DNA from 2 places in the Streptomyces sp. NPDC025273 genome. Region 1 is predicted to be linked to the other one. Evidence: riboswitches for the same ligand, from Rfam matches in the RefSeq annotation. Region 1 holds a riboswitch; the other holds the start of a gene.

Region 1 (8,324 bases):
TTCCTCGTCGTCGCAGATCGGCAGCAGGGGCGGGAAGTAACGCAGATTCTCCTCGAAGAGCTCGTACGCGGAGCCGATCCAGCGCTCCCCGAACCATGTCCTGGGCCGAACCCCCTGATTCCTGAGCTCGGGCGGCCGTACGTCCGTGGCCTGCTGGAACAGCGGCGGCCGCGACTCCCGCCACAGCTCCTTGCCGAACAGGAAGGGGGCGTTGGCCCCGAGGGCGATCTGGACGGGGGCGATGGCCTGGGCGGCGTTCCACACGTCGGCGAAGCGGGCGGGTGTCACCTGCAGGTGCAACTGGACCGAGGTGCAGGCCGATTCGGGAGCGATGGAGGAGGAGGAACAGACAAGTCGTTCGACGCCCTCGATATCGAGGACGAAATCCTCGCCGCGGGCCGCCGCCATTTGGTCGTTGAGCAGTGTGTACCGGTCCACGTCCGACAGGTTCGCCGAGACCACGTCATCGCGGCCGAGTGTCGGCAGGATGCCGATCATCACGATCCCGGCGTCCACCTCCGCGGCCTTCCGGTGCGCATAGGCGAGCCCGGTGCGGAGCTCTTCGGCGAGCTGATCGAAAACCCTGCCGCTCAGCCGGTGCGGCAGAATGTTTACTTCCAGATTGAACATCCCTAGTTCGGTCTGGAAATCCCGGCTGGCGATGCGCTGGAGCACCTCCGCATTGCGCATCCGCGGCATGCCGTCCGGACCCGCGAGATTCAGCTCGATCTCCAGCCCCATGAGATTCCTGGGCCGATCGAACCTCTGCTCCGACAGGAGCCTCTCCAGCCCTTCCAGGCACTGGGTGAGCTTCTTGCGGTACACCTGCCGACCGGACAGATCAAAGCTGTCCGCCACGACCTTCTCGCCCATCGAAGGGTCCCCTCCTCGGGTGGGCGGCCCGCGGCACAGGCCGCTCGCATCACGATCGATAATGCCCCGACGAGGTGATCTATAACGCCCCCACGACCATCGGGCACCCAGTAGTCTGTTGGCGGAAGCCGGAGGCACATTCCGTCGGCATGCAGCATATGGAGTTCGTGCCGCCGGGAGCGCATGGAAACACCGATGCGTTTCAGCCTACCGCCGTCACGTGAAAATTCCTGGCCGCAGGCTTCCCAGGCGGGGTCGAAGTAGCAGAAATCCCGCAATTCAGAGGCTTAAATCCATCTTGTGGACAATACGTGGAACGGCTAGCCGAAACATCGTGTGAACATTTGTCGTATAAACTCTGCGAACGCGGCAGAGAGTTGACGCACCGGCCGGTCCGCCCGGTCGCCGGCCGTCCTCTGGCCCCGCACGCCGACAGCGCCGTCTGCACCCGCCCACGCATCACCGTGTCTCCGAAGTGAGAGGCGACCCACTATGCCGCTGCATGTTTCTCCGGCCCCAGCGCCCGCACTGCGCAGCGTTCTCGCAGCACTCGGTTCTCCCACCGCCGTCCGCGAGGCCCATACACCCGCTCTCCGGTCCGTCCAGGGATCGCTGAGCCCCGAGCTTCCCCTCCCCGTCCATGTGCTGGACCGGATCGCGCCGAGCGAGACAGCACCCTCCACCCGCCTCGCCGGCTGGCGCTTCCTGATCCGCAGCGGTGAACGCGCCGTCGCCGCCGCGGACACCGTGCTCACCGCCGACGGCTGGACCTTCTCGCACTTCTTCGAGGGTCCCTACCTCGCCTCGACCGAACTCGCCGTGCGACAGGCCGAGTCGGCGGCAGCGCACTACCAGCCGCGTCTGCTGTCCATCCCGGAGCTCTACATGCTCACCCTGTGGCTGCACGACGACACCGAGGCCGATGCCGCGGGCGGGACACTCGCTCCGACCGATGTGCTGGTGCCCCTGGCGCCCGCGCCTCCCGGGATCACCGCCCAGCGCCCGCACCGGGTCGCCGATCTGCTTCCGGTCATGACTCTGCGTGTCACCCCGGCTCCGCTTCCGGAGCTCCCCGGCCTCCTCGGGTCACCGGCCTGATCCTCCGGCCTCACGCGCCCCCGTCGTCTCCACGGCGGGGGCGCGTCCGCCCGCCCGTCCGGACTAGCCCGGTCAGGTCACCCCGAACCACCCGGAGGGACAGTCCAGTTGTGTTGGACCGTCCGGCCGGGTGACGCGTCCGGGAAGGAGAAGAGGAGCTGTGGCGAAATGCCTGCGGAATGAAGCCCGTAGGGCAACACTGGGACCGGACCGATCTGATACGGGGGCGGGCCATGAACACATCGTCACGCCGCAGGACACTCGACTCGACGCAGCGAAAGAACCCATCCATGTGCCAGCACCAGCCACCCTGCCCGACCGCAGACTCCGCCGACCGGGAAGCCGCACGCCTGACGGCACACCACCCGGAACAGGGCTGGAGCCTGCTGTGCAACGGCGTCCTGCTCTTCGAGGACACCGGTGAGCTGCTCCCGGACGGGCAGATCATCGCCCCGCACCGGACCCTGAGGAACGGCCAGGTGATGAAAGCCGCCTGACCACGGCGGAAAAGACACAGGGGCCGGCCGGAGAAGTCTCCGCACCGGCCCCGACGCGTGTCCTACTGGTCGTACTCGTCCAGCGGCGGGCAGGAACAGACCAGATTGCGGTCGCCGAACGCCCCGTCGATCCGGCGCACCGGCGGCCAGTACTTGTCCGACGGCGAGACGCCGGCCGGGAAGACCGCCACCTCGCGGCTGTAGGCGTGCGTCCACTCGCCACCCAGAGCGGCCGCGGTGTGCGGCGCGTTGCGCAGCGGGTTGTCGTCCGCGGTCCAGGTGCCGGAAGCGACCTTCTCGATCTCACCGCGAATGGCGATCATCGTGTCGCAGAACCGGTCGAGCTCGGCGAGGTCCTCGCTCTCGGTCGGCTCGATCATCAGCGTCCCGGCCACCGGGAACGACATCGTCGGCGAGTGGAAGCCGTAGTCGATCAGCCGCTTGGCGATGTCATCGATGCTGACACCGGTCGCCTTCGAGATGGGGCGCAGATCCACGATGCACTCGTGCGCCACCAGACCGGCCGGGCCGTTGTACAGGATCGGGAAGTGCGGCTCCAGACGCTTGGCGATGTAGTTGGCCGCGAGCACGGCGACCTGCGTCGCACGCTTCAGGCCCTCGCCGCCCATCAGCCGTACGTACGCCCAGGAGATGGGCAGGATGCCGGCCGAACCCCAGGGGGCGGCCGAGATCGGACCGACGCCGGTCTCCGGGCCCGCCGCGGGCTGGAGCGGGTGGTTCGGGAGGTACGGCGCCAGGTGCGCGCGCACGCCGACCGGACCGACACCGGGACCACCGCCGCCGTGCGGGATGCAGAAGGTCTTGTGCAGGTTCAGGTGGGAGACGTCCCCGCCGAACTTGCCGGGCTTGGCCAGGCCGACCAGCGCGTTGAGGTTGGCTCCGTCCACGTACACCTGGCCGCCCGCGTCGTGCACCTCACCGCAGATGGCGGCGACGTGCTCCTCGAAGACGCCGTGCGTGGAGGGGTAGGTGATCATCAGGACGGCGAGCTCGTCGCGGTGCTTCTCGATCTTGGCGCGGAGGTCCTCGATGTCGACCTCGCCGTCGTCGGCGGTGTTCACCACGACGACCTTCATGCCCGCCATCACGGCGCTCGCGGCGTTGGTGCCGTGCGCGGAGGACGGGATGAGGCAGACGGTCCGCTGCTCCTCGCCGTTGGCCCGGTGGTAGGCGCGCACGGCCAGGAGACCGGCGAATTCGCCCTGCGAGCCGGCGTTGGGCTGGAGGGAGACGGCGTCGTAGCCGGTGACCTCGGCGAGACGCTCCTCCAGCTCACGGATGAGGGTGAGGAAGCCCTGGGCCTGCTCGGCCGGCGCGAAGGGGTGCAGCGCACCAAATTCGGGCCAGGTGATCGACTCCATCTCGGCGGTCGCGTTGAGCTTCATCGTGCACGAGCCGAGCGGGATCATGCCGCGGTCCAGCGCGTAGTCCCGGTCGGCGAGCTTGCGCAGGTAGCGCAGCATCGCCGTCTCGGAACGGTGCTGGTGGAAGACCGGGTGGGTGAGGAAGGAGTCGGCGCGCAGCAGGTTCCCGGGCAGCGCGTCGGCTGCCTCGGCGTCGAGGGCCTCGATGTCGCCGGCGGCACCGAAGGCCGCCCAGACGGCGGCGATCTGCGCACGGGTGGTGGTCTCGTCACAGGCGACGGAGACCCGGTCGGCGTCGACGAGCCGCAGATTGACCCCGCGCTCACGGGCCCCGGCGACGACGCCCGCCGCCGCGCCCGGGACGCGGACGGTCAGCGTGTCGAAGTACGCGCCGTGCACGACGTCGGCACCGGCGGCCCGCAGCCCCTCGGCGAGGATCGTGGCGAACCGGTGCGTACGCCGCGCGATCGTCCGCAGGCCCTCGGGGCCGTGGTAGACCGCGTACATCCCGGCCATGACGGCGAGCAGCACCTGCGCGGTGCAGATGTTGCTGGTGGCCTTCTCGCGACGGATGTGCTGCTCGCGGGTCTGCAGGGCCAGGCGGTAGGCCTTGTTGCCGTCCACGTCGACGGAGACGCCGACGAGGCGGCCGGGCAGGCTGCGGGCGAACTTCTCGCGCACGGCCATGAACCCCGCGTGCGGTCCGCCGAAGCCCATCGGGACGCCGAAGCGCTGCGTGGTGCCGACGGCGATGTCCGCGCCCAGCTCGCCGGGCGAGGTCAGCAGGGTCAGGGCCAGCAGGTCGGCGGCGACGGTGACGATCGCCCCGAGCTCGTGGGCCTGCTCGATGACGGGCTTGATGTCGCGCACGGCTCCGGAGGCGCCCGGGTACTGCAGCAGCACGCCGAAGACGCCCCGCTCGGCGACGTCCGCCGGGATTCCGTCGGAGAGGTCCGTGACGACCACCTCGACGCCGGTCGGCTCGGCGCGGGTCTCGATCACCGCGACGGTCTGCGGGAGGGTGTCGGCGTCGACCAGGAAGACGCCGTCCTTGACCTTGCCGACACGTCGGGCCAGGGCCATGGCCTCGGCGGCCGCCGTGCCCTCGTCGAGGAGCGAGGCCCCGGAGGTCGGCAGGCCGGTGAGGTCGGCCACCATCGTCTGGAAGTTCAGCAGGGCTTCGAGCCGCCCCTGGGAGATCTCCGGCTGGTACGGCGTGTACGCGGTGTACCAGGCCGGGTTCTCCATGACGTTGCGCAGGATCACCGGCGGGGTGAAGGTGCCGTAGTAGCCGAGCCCGATCATCGGGGCGAGCACTTGGTTGCGGTCGGCGAGACGTCGCAGCTCGGCCAGGACCTCGGCCTCGGTACGGGCCGCAGGAAGGTTCAGCGCCTCGGCGCTCTTGATCACGTCGGGCACCGCTGCGGCGGTGAGCTCGTCGAGGGAGCCGTATCCGACCTGGGCGAGCATCTTCGCCTGGGCCTCGGCGTCGGGCCCGATGTGGCGCTGCTCGAACGGAATGCCCTGCTCCAGCTGGGAGAGCGGAGTGCGACGGGGGGTCATGATGGAGGCCTCCTGGTCTGTCACGACCTGCGAGGGGCACCACGGCGTGGCTGCCCGGACGGCCTCCCCATCTGTCATCTCGACCTGAGAGCTTCACCGGCACGGCCCGGAGGCGTACCGGCTTTCACCGTCGGTGAGGACGGGGGCCCTCGACGGCACGTGCCGTACGGGTCCCGCCCTGCTTTCCAGAGTGACCTCGTCCGCGCGGTACGGGGGCCTGAGAGATTCCGGGGAGGAGTTGCTCCTTCGGCGCCTCCGGATTTCTCCGGAGGGCTCTCCCGCGCGGGGTCGGCAGCCGTGTTCCAGACTACCAGCGGGCCGGAGCCGGCGTCTCGAGTGGCCGAAGCCCCGGATCTGGCCTTTCGTTGTGCCTGTGGAGCAGTTGCGACCACCCTGTTGCGACCAGTGGGAGGCACCGTGCAGACCGACATCGATCCGCGCAGCCTGATCGGCCGCAAGGCCTTCGACCGCAAGGGGGCCAAGATCGGAACGGTGGACGAGGTCTATCTCGACGACGCCACCGGCGTACCCGAGTGGGCAGCCGTCCGCACCGGGCTCTTCACCCGGGACGCGTTCGTCCCGCTGGAGCCCAGCGAATTCGTCGACGGCACTCTGGTGATCCCCTTCGACCGCGCCCTGATCAAGGACGCACCCGACTTCGGTGTCGGCCGTCACCTCTCCCCGGAGCAGGAGCTGCAGCTCTACCGCCACTACGGGCTGGACTCCGCCCCCCCGGGCGGGACCGGGCCGGACAGGGACTTCGGCAGGCTGGCCGGCCACGAGGAGTAGTCCACCGGGTCCCGCACCAGCGGCAGCGGGTCGGCCGGGTGGAGTTCCGGATCTTCGATGCGGAAGGTGCGCACCCGGCCGGGCGGCATCCCGGGCTCCTCGAACCGCACGGTGACACGGCCGACCCCACTGCCCTGCACCCACCCATGGCCGTGGACGTCGTGGCGTACGTCGTGCCCGGCCTGCCAGCGCCGGGCGGACAGCTGTGCGGCGCTCTCGTGCGAGGCGTCCTCCCCCGCCGCGGCGTCCGGCTCGTCCGGCACCGCGGCGGCCCCGGACCCCGGCTCGTCCGCCGTCGCCCGCTGCGCGTCGGCTGACTGCCGTGCGTCGGCTGCCTGCGCGAAGAGATCCTCCTGTGTGAAGTCCGCGAGCCCGGTGACCCCCACCCCCAGCAGCCGCACGCCACCGGTGGTGTCGACGGCCTCCAGGAGCCGGGCCGCGGCCTCCCTGACGACGGTGGGGTCGTCCGTGGGGCCGCGCAGGGTCTCGGACCTGGTCAGCGTCGAGAAGTCGTAGCGGCGCACCTTGAGGACGACGGTCCGGCCGGACCGTCCCGCGCCCCGGAGCCGGTGGACGCACCGGTCCGCCAGACGCTCCACCTCCGTCCTGACGCGCACCCGGTCGTGCAGGTCCACATCGAAGGTGTCCTCGACCGACACGGACTTCGCGTCCCGCTCCGCGACGACGGGCCGGTCGTCGTACCCGAGCGCCATGCGGTACAGCCCGACGCCGTGCGCCTTGCCCAGGAGCCGTACGAGCTCCGCCTCGCCCGCCTCCGCGAGGTCCTGGACCACGGTCATGCCCGCCCGCCGGAGGTGGTCACCGGTGGCGGGTCCCACACCCGGGAGGGTCCGTACGGGCATGGGGGCCAGGAGCTCACGCTCGGTGCCCGGCTCGATCAGCAGCAGCCCGTTCGGCTTCGCCTCCTCGGAGGCGATCTTGGCGAGCATCTTGGAGCCCGCCAGACCGACGGAACCGCTGAGGCCGGTGACACCCCTGATGACCGTGCGCAGCTGCTCACCGACCATGCGGGCGGACATGGAGTCGTCGGCGACCCCACCCGCCTCCAGGTCGACGAAGGCCTCGTCCAGGCTGAGCGGCTCCACGAGCGGGGACAGGCGCCCGAGCAGCTCCATCACTTGGTCGCTCACCGCGCGGTAGAGCGAGAAGCGGGGCACCAGATAGGCCGCGTTGGGTGCCAGCCGTCTGGCCTGTGCCATAGGCATCGCCGAGTGGACACCGAGCCGCCGGGCCTCGTACGAGGCCGTGGCGACCACCCCGCGCATCCCCAGTCCGCCCACGACGACCGGTTTGCCGCGCAGGCTGGGCTTCGACGCCTGCTCAGCGGACGCGTAGAAGGCATCCATGTCCAGATGCAGGATGGTCGGTGCGGCTCTCACCTCACCGATGCTGCCCTACGCCACTGACAACGGGACTGCCCGGCACCCGCGCGGCGCGGGCGGCCCCGGTGCTCTCAGCCCGCGCGGTTGCGCCGCCGGGCCAGCTCGTCGGCGGGGTTGTTGCCGATCAGCGTCTCGCCGGTGTCGACCCTCTCGCCGTGCAGCTGGGACAGCGCGGCGTCCACGTCCCGCCAGACGACGCCCACCGCGATCCCGAAGACTCCCTGGCCCCCCTGGAGCAGCTTCACGACCTCGTCGGGCGAGGAGCACTCGTAGACCGTCGCCCCGTCGCTCATGAGGGTCATCCGCTCGAGATCCGTGAACCCCCGGGCCCTCAGGTGCTGGACCGTGGTGCGGATGTTCTGCAGAGCGACGCCCGTGTCCAGGAAACGCTTGACGATCTTGAGGAGAACCACGTCCCGGAAACTGTAGAGACGCTGCGTCCCGGACCCGTGGGCCGGACGCACACTCGGCTCCACCAGGCCCGTACGCGCCCAGTAGTCGAGCTGCCGGTAAGTGATCCCGGCCGCTGCGCATGCTGTCGGCCCCCGATAGCCGATCTCACCTGCCACTGCCACACCGTCCGTTGCCATCATCACCGGCTGGGCCGGTTGCCTGATGGTGTGGTCGGCCGCACTGCCGTGCTGCTGGTACGGCCCACCCACAGCCGTACCGTCGCCGCTGCTTCTCACGCCGACCTCCGTCCTTGACCTGCCCAC
Region 2 (8,324 bases), on a different contig from region 1:
AGGGCTTCGCGCATGGCCTCGCCGAGCAGGGTGAAGCCCAGTGCGGTGATGATGATCCCGACGGCCGGGTAGGCGGCCATCATCGGCTCGTTGTCGAAGAACCGCTGCGCCTGGGAGAGCATGACGCCCCATTCCGGGATCGCCGGGTCCGGGTTTCCGAGACCGAGGTAGGACAGGGCCGCGGCTTCGATGATCGCGGTGGCGAGGCTGAGCGTCGCCTGGACGATCACCGGGCTGAGCGAGTTGGGCAGGATCTGTGTGAGGACGATCCGCTTCTTCCGGATGCCGAGTGCCTTGGCCGCCAGTACGTAGTCCGCGCCGCCCTGGGCGAGCATCGAGCCACGCAGCAGACGGGCGAAGACGGGGATCTGGACGACACCGACGGCGATCATCACGGTGGTCAGGGACTGGCCCATGACCGCCGCGACGGAGACCGCGAGCAGCAGCGAGGGCAGCGACAGCATGAGGTCGGTGATGCGCATGATCACGGTGTCGATCCGCTGACCGACCTTGCCACCGAGGGTCGCGGCGGCTCCGGAGAGGACACCGACGACGGCGCCGACGACCAGGCCGATGAGCATCGAGACCACACCCACGAGCAGGGTCTGGCGTGCCCCGACGAGCATGCGGGAGAAGAGGTCGCGGCCCAGGTGGTCGAGGCCGAACCAGTTCTCGCCGCGCATGCCGACGAACTTGCCCTGGTTGGTGAAGACTTCGCCGCGCCAGGTCTGGGCGGTGGGGCTGTACGGGGCGACCCACGGCCCTACGATCGCCATCACCACGAACGCGCCGATGACGACGGCGCCGATGATGGCCATCTTGCTGCTGCGGAGCCGCCGCAGTGCCTCGCGCCACAGGCTCGCACCGGAGGTCGACTCGGTCTGCTGGGTCAGCTCGGCGAGCCGGTCGATCTTGTCGGCCCTCTTGGTCAATGTCGTCACGTCAGTGCACCCGCACTCTCGGGTCGATGATGCTGTATGCGAGGTCGACCAGCAGGTTGATGAGGACGTACACCATCGCGATGAAGAGGATGAACCCGACCAGCACCGGGTAGTCGCGGGCATCGATCGAGGTACGGATGAAGGAGCCGATGCCGCCGAACGAGAAGACCGACTCGGTGAGCACCGCGCCCGAGAGCAGGCTGCCGGTCAGCAGACCGACCGCGGTGACCACGGGAAGCAGCGCGTTGCGCAGCACGTGACGGCCGCGTACGACCCGCTTCTCCAGGCCCTTGGACTCGGCGGTGCGGATGTAGTCCTCGCCGAGGACCTCCAGGACGCTGGCCCTGGTCATCCGCACGATCACGGCGAGCGGGATGGACGCGAGGGCGATCGCGGGCAGCACCAGGTGCATGATCGCGTCCCACGTCGCGTCGAGCTCGCCGGTCAACAGGCCGTCCAGGGTGGCGAATCCGGTGACGTCGGTCGCGTCGAGACCGGTGGAGAGCCTGCCGTAGCTCGGGAAGATGCCCAGTTCGACCGCGAAGATGCCCTTGAGCATCAGCGCGAGGAAGAACACGGGGATACAGATGCCGATCAGCGATCCCGACACCGAGGCCACGTCGAGCCAGCCGCCGCGGTGGCGGGCGGCGAGGTAGCCGAGCGGGATACCGACCAGGATCGCGATGATGATCGCGGCGACGCTGAGTTCCACGGTGGCCGGGAAGCGCAGGACGAATTCGTCCCACACCGGCTGACCGGTCTGGGTGGAGGTGCCGAGGTCCAGTTCGAAGATGCGCTTGAGGAAGCGCCAGTACTGGACGTAGACGGGCTCGTCGAGTCCCAGCGCCCGGTTGATGCGCGCCACTTCGGCTTCGGTCGCCCGCTCGCCCAGGATCGCTGAGGCGGGTCCGCCGGGCAGTCGGTTCAGCCACAGGAAGAGCAGAACCGACAGGCCGAGCAGGGTGGGTATGAGCTGTAGCAGTCTTCGTACGACGAGTCGCAGCACCCCGCGTGCCCCTTTCTTACGTGTCGAAAAGTGGGCCCGCCCGGCCACCGGGAAGCTGTGGCCGGGCGAACCCACTGATGTGCGGTTACTTGAAGGAGACCTCGGCGAAGTTCTCCTGCGTCAGCGGGGAGACCTTCGGCGGGTTGACGTTCTTGGCGAACGCGATGGCGGGCGGCGACGACGAGATCGGGAGACCCGGCAGGTACTCCATGATGGTCTCGTTGGCCTTCTTGTAGGCCTCGACGCGGGCGGCCGGGTCGGTCTCCTTCGACGCGGCGTTCACCGAGTCGAAGACCTTGGCGTCCTTGAAGCCCCACTGCTTGTCGGCGCCGGCGAACCAGGTGCCGATGAAGTTGTAGCCGTCGTTGAAGTCACCGGTCCAGCCCAGCATGTGCAGGGCGCAGGAGCCGGCCTCGGTGGCGTCCAGGTAGTCCGGGGCCCACTTCATGGCCTTCGGGACGACCGTGATGCCGGCCTTCTCGAGGTCGGCCTTCATCAGCTCGAACATGTCCTGCGGGGCAGGCATGTAGGGGCGGGTGACCTCGGTCGGGTAGCAGAACTCGACCGAGAGCTTGCTCTCGCCGGCGTCCTTGAGGAGCTGCTTCGCCTTGGCGGTGTCGAAGGCGTACTGCTTCACCTGGTCCGAGTAACCGGCGACCGTGTCGGGCATGAACTGCGTGGCGACCTTGCCGCCCTCGGGCAGCTGGGTCTTGACGATGTTCTCGCGGTCGATGGCGTGCGCGATGGCCTGGCGGACCTCGGGCTTCTTCAGCGCCTTGTTCTTCGACTGGGTCATGCCCACGTAGAACAGGTTGAAGACGTCACGGGTCGGGACCTCGTAGCCCTCGCCCTCGAGCGTCTTGATGTCGGCGGGTGCGACCAGGTCGTATCCGTCGATGTCACCGGCCTGCAGCGCCTGACGGCGGCCCTCTTCGGTGTCGATCGTGCGGAAGACCAGGTTCTTCACCTTGGCCTTGGCGCCCCAGTAGTCGTCGAAGCGCTCGAGGCTGACTTCCTTGTTGCTCTTGTTCCACTTGGTGATCTTGTACGGGCCGGTACCGGCGACCGTGCCGGCTTCCTGGCTGTACTTGGGGTACGTGATCGCGTCGCCCTTGGCGGTCGCGTCCTGCTTCTCGTACTCCTTGAGGGCCTTCGGCGAGTGGATCGCCAGGGCCTGCAGGGAGAAGCCGCCGGGCAGGTTCGCCGAGGGCTCCTTGACCTCGATGACCGCCGTCTCGGCGTCCTTCGCGGTGCAGGACTTGTAGTTCGCCTTGGGCGCCTCGGCGTCCTCGTTCTTCGCGAAGCCGCCCATGATGGACTGCCAGTAGTACGAGACCGCGCTGGACTGGTACGTGCCCGCCCAGTTGAACCAGTGGTCGTAGTTCGCGCAGACCGCTTCGGCGTTGAACGCCTCACCGTCGTGGAACTTCACGTTCTTGCGGAGGTTGAACGTCCACACCGTGCCGGCGTCGTTGCTCTCCCAGGTCTCGGCCAGTCCGCCGACGAGCTTGCTGCCGCCGGACTCGTGCTCGAGGAGGGCTTCGAACGCCTGACGCGTGACCCGGAAGGTCTCACCGTCGCTGGCGAGCGCCGGGTCGAGGGACCCGGGGTCGCCCGCACCGGCGAAGACGAAGGTGTCCTTCGCCCCGTCCTTGGCATCGTTGTCCCGCTCACTGGAGCAGCCCGTGGCGATCAGACCGACAGCCACAGCCGCCGTGATCGCCCGAACGGTTCGGGACTTGTTTATTCGCATGGTGGGTCCACCCCAGGTCAGCAGTGTGTGGAGAGGTATTGATTCGCCCGAACACTACATTCGCGAAGCAGTACGGAGAACAGTCCGCATAGCGGTGATACCTACCTGAGACCCGGACACTCAACAAACCGGACAGATACGGGACATCCTGCCCGCAGGTGTTAACCGGTTCGACATCAGGCGGTTCAGAGGAGCGGTGACGGCGGGTAGCCGTACCCGGGAGCGGCGGCGGGCGGCGGGCCCGCCTGGGCGTGCGCCTCCCGGTCGTAGAACGGACGGGAGTTGACGCGCAGCCACATCGCGACCGGGTCGTACTCGTCGGACATCGAGACGGTGGAGACCGGCAGCCCGTCGGGGACCACGCCGATCGACTGCCGCATCATCGCGCGGACCGAGTCGACGGACGGCCGGCCCGTGTCGTAGAGGTCCAGTCCGATCGCGAGGTACGGGGCGCCGAGCGCGGGCTGCACCCAGGCGCGGCGCAGCGCGCGGACGGCGGGGGTGCGGTGGGCGTTGTGCGACAGCAGGGCGTAGAACTGCGGGAGCTCGATGGCGGGTTCGGTCAGGCGCAGCGGGCCGGCCGGCATCCGGTCGAGGCCCGTCGCGATGCGGCGCAGGTCCAGCCAGGGGATGCCGACGCCGCCGCCGGGGGCGTGCGGGTTGAGCCAGATGCCCCAGCGGTCGGGGAAGAGGGCGCGGGCGACGTCGCGGCCGGTGATCAGCTCGTGGGCCCTGTTCCAGCCGCTGGCCGAGAGCTCCTGGGCGGAGGTCACACACGGGGCGTAGCCGAGGCCGCCCACCTCCATGTTGCCGTACTGGGCATCGGGTGAGCCCGCCGTGCCGTGCCAGAGCAGCATCCAGATCCGACCGTCGGACAGTGCCTGCAACAGCGCCTCGTACGTGTCGAGACGCCCGGGGGCCACCTGCCGCAGCATGTGCTCGACCTGCCCGGCCGCCGCGGTGCCTGACGCACTCACCCTGGGTCCCGCCCCTCATCGATCCGCTGTCCGCTGCCTCGCGGTGCCGTTCCGCCGCTCCCGGGCACAACGGGGCGGCCCCGCCATCAAACCAGCTTATGTGCCGCCCCTGACACCGGCTCGACGCCAGGGGCGGCCTGTGCTCAGTACCCCTCGCGCCGGTAGAACGGCCTCACCTTGTCCAGCATCCAGTCGCCCACGGGGTCCTGCGTCACGTCGAGCAGGACGAGACTGACCGGCCAGGGCGCCTGGACCCGGCCCAGGGCACGGCCCAGCGCGTCCATCGGGGCACCCTGTCCGGCGCCGTCCCAGGCGGTGCATTCGACGCCGACGAAGAGGACCGGGTCGCCGCCCTCGATGCTGGCCAGCGCCCGGCGGGCGGTGCTCACCACGCCGGCGTCCTGGAATTCGGCGGCCACCGCGGAAAGGAAGTCGACGGGGTCCTGCTTCCAGTCCGGCTCGTACAGCCGCACCCGGCCGCCGCCGGGCCCGTCCAGCGGGGTGCGTCCGGCCCTGCAGAGCTCGGCCACCGCCGGCGGCGGGACGGGCACGCCGACCGCCCCGCCCGGGTTGACCGCGATGCCCAGTTGGGGCGGGAGTCCGCGGGCGAACTCCCGGGCGGGCGCGACGGCGAAGGACATATGGGATCCGACGCAGTGCAGGAACTGCGCCTCGGAGCTGAACACGGGGACGTACGCGCCGCCGTCGATGTCGACCGTCGGCAGGTCCAGGTCGGGGCTGTCGGGTCCGCCGCCGTTCGGAAGGGGAACCCAGACCTGACTGCGGCCGAGCACCTCGACCAGCCTGCTGCCGGCCCCTGGCACGCCGAGCGAGGCGCTGAGCACTTCTTCGAGCTCGTTGGCCGGCCATCCGTGCTGCGGATGGACGTGGGCCTGGGCCGGAATGTCCACGGTGTCTGTGTCCCCTTCTCGCCATGCTGTGCGGCAGAAACCATAGACGAGCCGCGCGCGGACGGCGGCGGCACGGACGACGGCGCGGGCCGGCGCCGCCGTACCGTCCAGATTCCGGACAGCCGGACGGCGATTCCCGGCCTATGCGTCCGCAAACGAGATGCGGGTGATCGCCGAGGCGGCTTCACGGTCGAGGAGCACCGCGGAGGCGCAGCCGGGCGGCAGCAGACCGTTCTCGGTGTCGCGCAGCAGGCGCCCGACCGCGCGCCTGTGCCGGGCGAACGCGTAGCCCGACACCCCGCGGCCGCGCTCCCGCTGGCCCGCCCTGGCCACCTGCGGGGTGACGTCGAGCAGGACGAGGTGCAGGGTGGCGGCACGGCGCAGCGCCTCCCGCGCCAGCCACCGCCGCACCCAGGCCTGCGTACCGCAGTCGTGCACGACGACGGATCCGCCCGAGCGCAGCGCCCGCCACAGCCCGATGTAGTGCGCGGCGCGCACCAGCGGCCGGTACAGGGCGTACGGGAGTAAGCCGGGCAGCGAGCCCGCCCAGCGGTCCCTGGTGTCCTGGGAGTCGATCGCGTGCTCCCGGACCGCACGCCGGATCAGCGTCGACTTCCCGCTGCCGGGCAGTCCGGAAACCACCACCACATCGCCCGCCCCGAAGTCCAGGCTGCGCGGGCCGCGCCCGCCCCGGCCCCGTAGATCACGCACCACCGGCGCGTGCGCGCCCGGAAGCTCCCCGGCGGGTGCCCCCTGCTGTGCGGGCATCGCACCGCGCGCTGCTCCCGTGGTCGTCGCGTAGCGCTGCAACGTCATCGCCCTCCCCCTGCCGAGTGACCCACACCTGACCTGTCCACGAAGTGTAAAGAAAAGGTAATACGGCACAACCCGTTCCTGACGTACGGGTCGCGCCGGGCGTGCCGCCGTGCCGGTGCCTTCCGGCCGCGGGACGGCCGTACGGATCCGGACACCCCACTCTCCCGCAATGCGTGCGATGATGACCCCGCCAACTCCATACCGGCCGTTTGAATCCGCGCGGGAGAGTCCCGGTCACTGTGTGCGCCGGGCGCCGAAGGAGCAAGTTCCTCCCTTGAATCTCTCAGGCCCCGTACCGCGCGGATGAGGCAGATCTGAAAAGCGGGCCGCTCTGCGGCTCCACCCAAGGTGCAAGCCGACCCGGAGGGGCTGACCCGTTCAGACCCCCTCCAGGACCCTTTCGGGGGGTCCCGGCGAACCTCTCAGGTTCCGATGACAGATGGGGAGGGATCGTCCCCTGTCGTCATGCCCTGGAGCCGTATCCATGAGCACTGCCCCCGCCTCCCGTCTCACCGCCCTCGACGCGCTGCATCGCTCGCTGGGCGCGACCATGACCGATTTCGCCGGCTGGGACATGCCCCTGCGCTACGCCAGCGAGCGCGACGAGCACAACGCCGTCCGCACCCGGGCCGGTCTCTTCGACCTGTCGCACATGGGCGAGATCACCGTGACCGGACCGCAGGCCGCGGCCTTCCTGAACCACGCGCTGGTCGGCAACATCGCCACCGTCGGCCCGGGACGGGCCCGCTACACGATGATCGTCGCCGAGGACGGCGGGATCCTGGACGACCTGATCGTCTACCGCCTGGGTGACGCCGAGTACATGGTCGTCGCCAACGCGGGCAACGCGCAGCTCGTCCTGGACACACTGACCGAGCGCGCCGGCGCCTTCGAGGCCGAGGTGCGCGACGACCGCGACGCCTACGCGCTGCTCGCCGTCCAGGGCCCCGAGTCCCCCGCCATCCTGAAGTCCGTCACGGACGCCGACCTGGACGGGCTGAAGTACTACGCGGGCCTGCCGGGCACGGTCGCGGGCGTCCCGGCGCTCATCGCCCGTACCGGCTACACCGGGGAGGACGGCTTCGAGCTCTTCGTCGCCCCCGAGCACGCCGAGCGGCTGTGGAAGGCGCTCACCGAGGCGGGCGCCCCGCACGGCCTGATCCCGTGCGGCCTCTCCTGCCGCGACACGCTGCGCCTGGAGGCGGGCATGCCGCTGTACGGGCACGAGCTGACCACGGCGCTGACCCCGTTCGACGCCGGGCTCGGCCGGGTCGTGAAGTTCGAGAAGGAGGGCGACTTCGTCGGCCGCGAGGCACTGGCGGCGGCTGCCGCGCGTGCCGAGACCGCTCCCCCGCGCAAGCTGGTCGGTCTGGTCGCCGAGGGCCGCAGGGTCCCGCGCGCCGGGTTCTCGGTCGTCGCCGGGGGGCGGGTCGTCGGCGAGGTCACCTCCGGCGCCCCCTCGCCCACCCTGGGCAGGCCGATCGCCATGGCGTACGTGGACGCGGCGTACGCCGCGCCCGGCACCGGAGGCGTCGCCGTCGACATCCGGGGCGCGCACGAGCCGTACGAGGTCGTCGCGCTGCCCTTCTACAGGCGCGAGAAGTAGTCCCGCTCGCCCGGGACGTGACGTAGTCCCGTCTCACCACGCAAGACCACCGTTCATCAGCACTCCCCCGCGTACAGGAGAATTCAGACCATGAGCAACCCCCAGCAGCTGCGGTACAGCAAGGAGCACGAGTGGCTGTCGGCCCTCGAGGACGGCGTGGCCACGGTCGGTATCACCGAGTTCGCGGCCAACGCGCTCGGTGACGTCGTCTACGCACAGCTCCCGGAGGCCGGTGACACGGTGACCGCGGGCGAGACCTGCGGCGAGCTGGAGTCGACCAAGTCGGTCAGCGACCTGTACTCGCCGGTGACCGG

Evidence for each region. A riboswitch is a leader RNA that binds a small molecule or an ion and turns the genes downstream of it on or off. The one in region 1 is predicted to bind glycine.
Region 2: another riboswitch for glycine. It lies ahead of gcvT (glycine cleavage system aminomethyltransferase GcvT); the one in region 1 lies ahead of gcvP (aminomethyl-transferring glycine dehydrogenase).

What each region holds. Positions count from the first base shown of each region.
Region 1 is NZ_JBEZYP010000014.1:185,226-193,549, forward strand. It holds gene AB0F38_RS23075 (glutamate-cysteine ligase family protein) at 1-873, opposite strand, end outside; gene AB0F38_RS23080 (hypothetical protein) at 1,366-1,971, shown strand; gene AB0F38_RS23085 (DUF5999 family protein) at 2,262-2,468, shown strand; gene gcvP (aminomethyl-transferring glycine dehydrogenase) at 2,531-5,416, opposite strand; glycine riboswitch at 5,612-5,707, opposite strand; gene AB0F38_RS23095 (PRC-barrel domain-containing protein) at 5,834-6,205, shown strand; gene AB0F38_RS23100 (DNA polymerase IV) at 6,127-7,605, opposite strand; gene AB0F38_RS23105 (MerR family transcriptional regulator) at 7,680-8,297, opposite strand.
Region 2 is NZ_JBEZYP010000002.1:396,337-404,660, reverse strand. It holds gene AB0F38_RS06805 (ABC transporter permease) at 1-941, opposite strand, end outside; gene AB0F38_RS06800 (ABC transporter permease) at 943-1,947, opposite strand; gene AB0F38_RS06795 (ABC transporter substrate-binding protein) at 2,033-3,700, opposite strand; gene AB0F38_RS06790 (enhanced serine sensitivity protein SseB C-terminal domain-containing protein) at 3,886-4,677, opposite strand; gene AB0F38_RS06785 (enhanced serine sensitivity protein SseB) at 4,821-5,588, opposite strand; gene AB0F38_RS06780 (AAA family ATPase) at 5,730-6,404, opposite strand; glycine riboswitch at 6,615-6,712, shown strand; gene gcvT (glycine cleavage system aminomethyltransferase GcvT) at 6,889-8,010, shown strand; gene gcvH (glycine cleavage system protein GcvH) at 8,101-8,324, shown strand, end outside.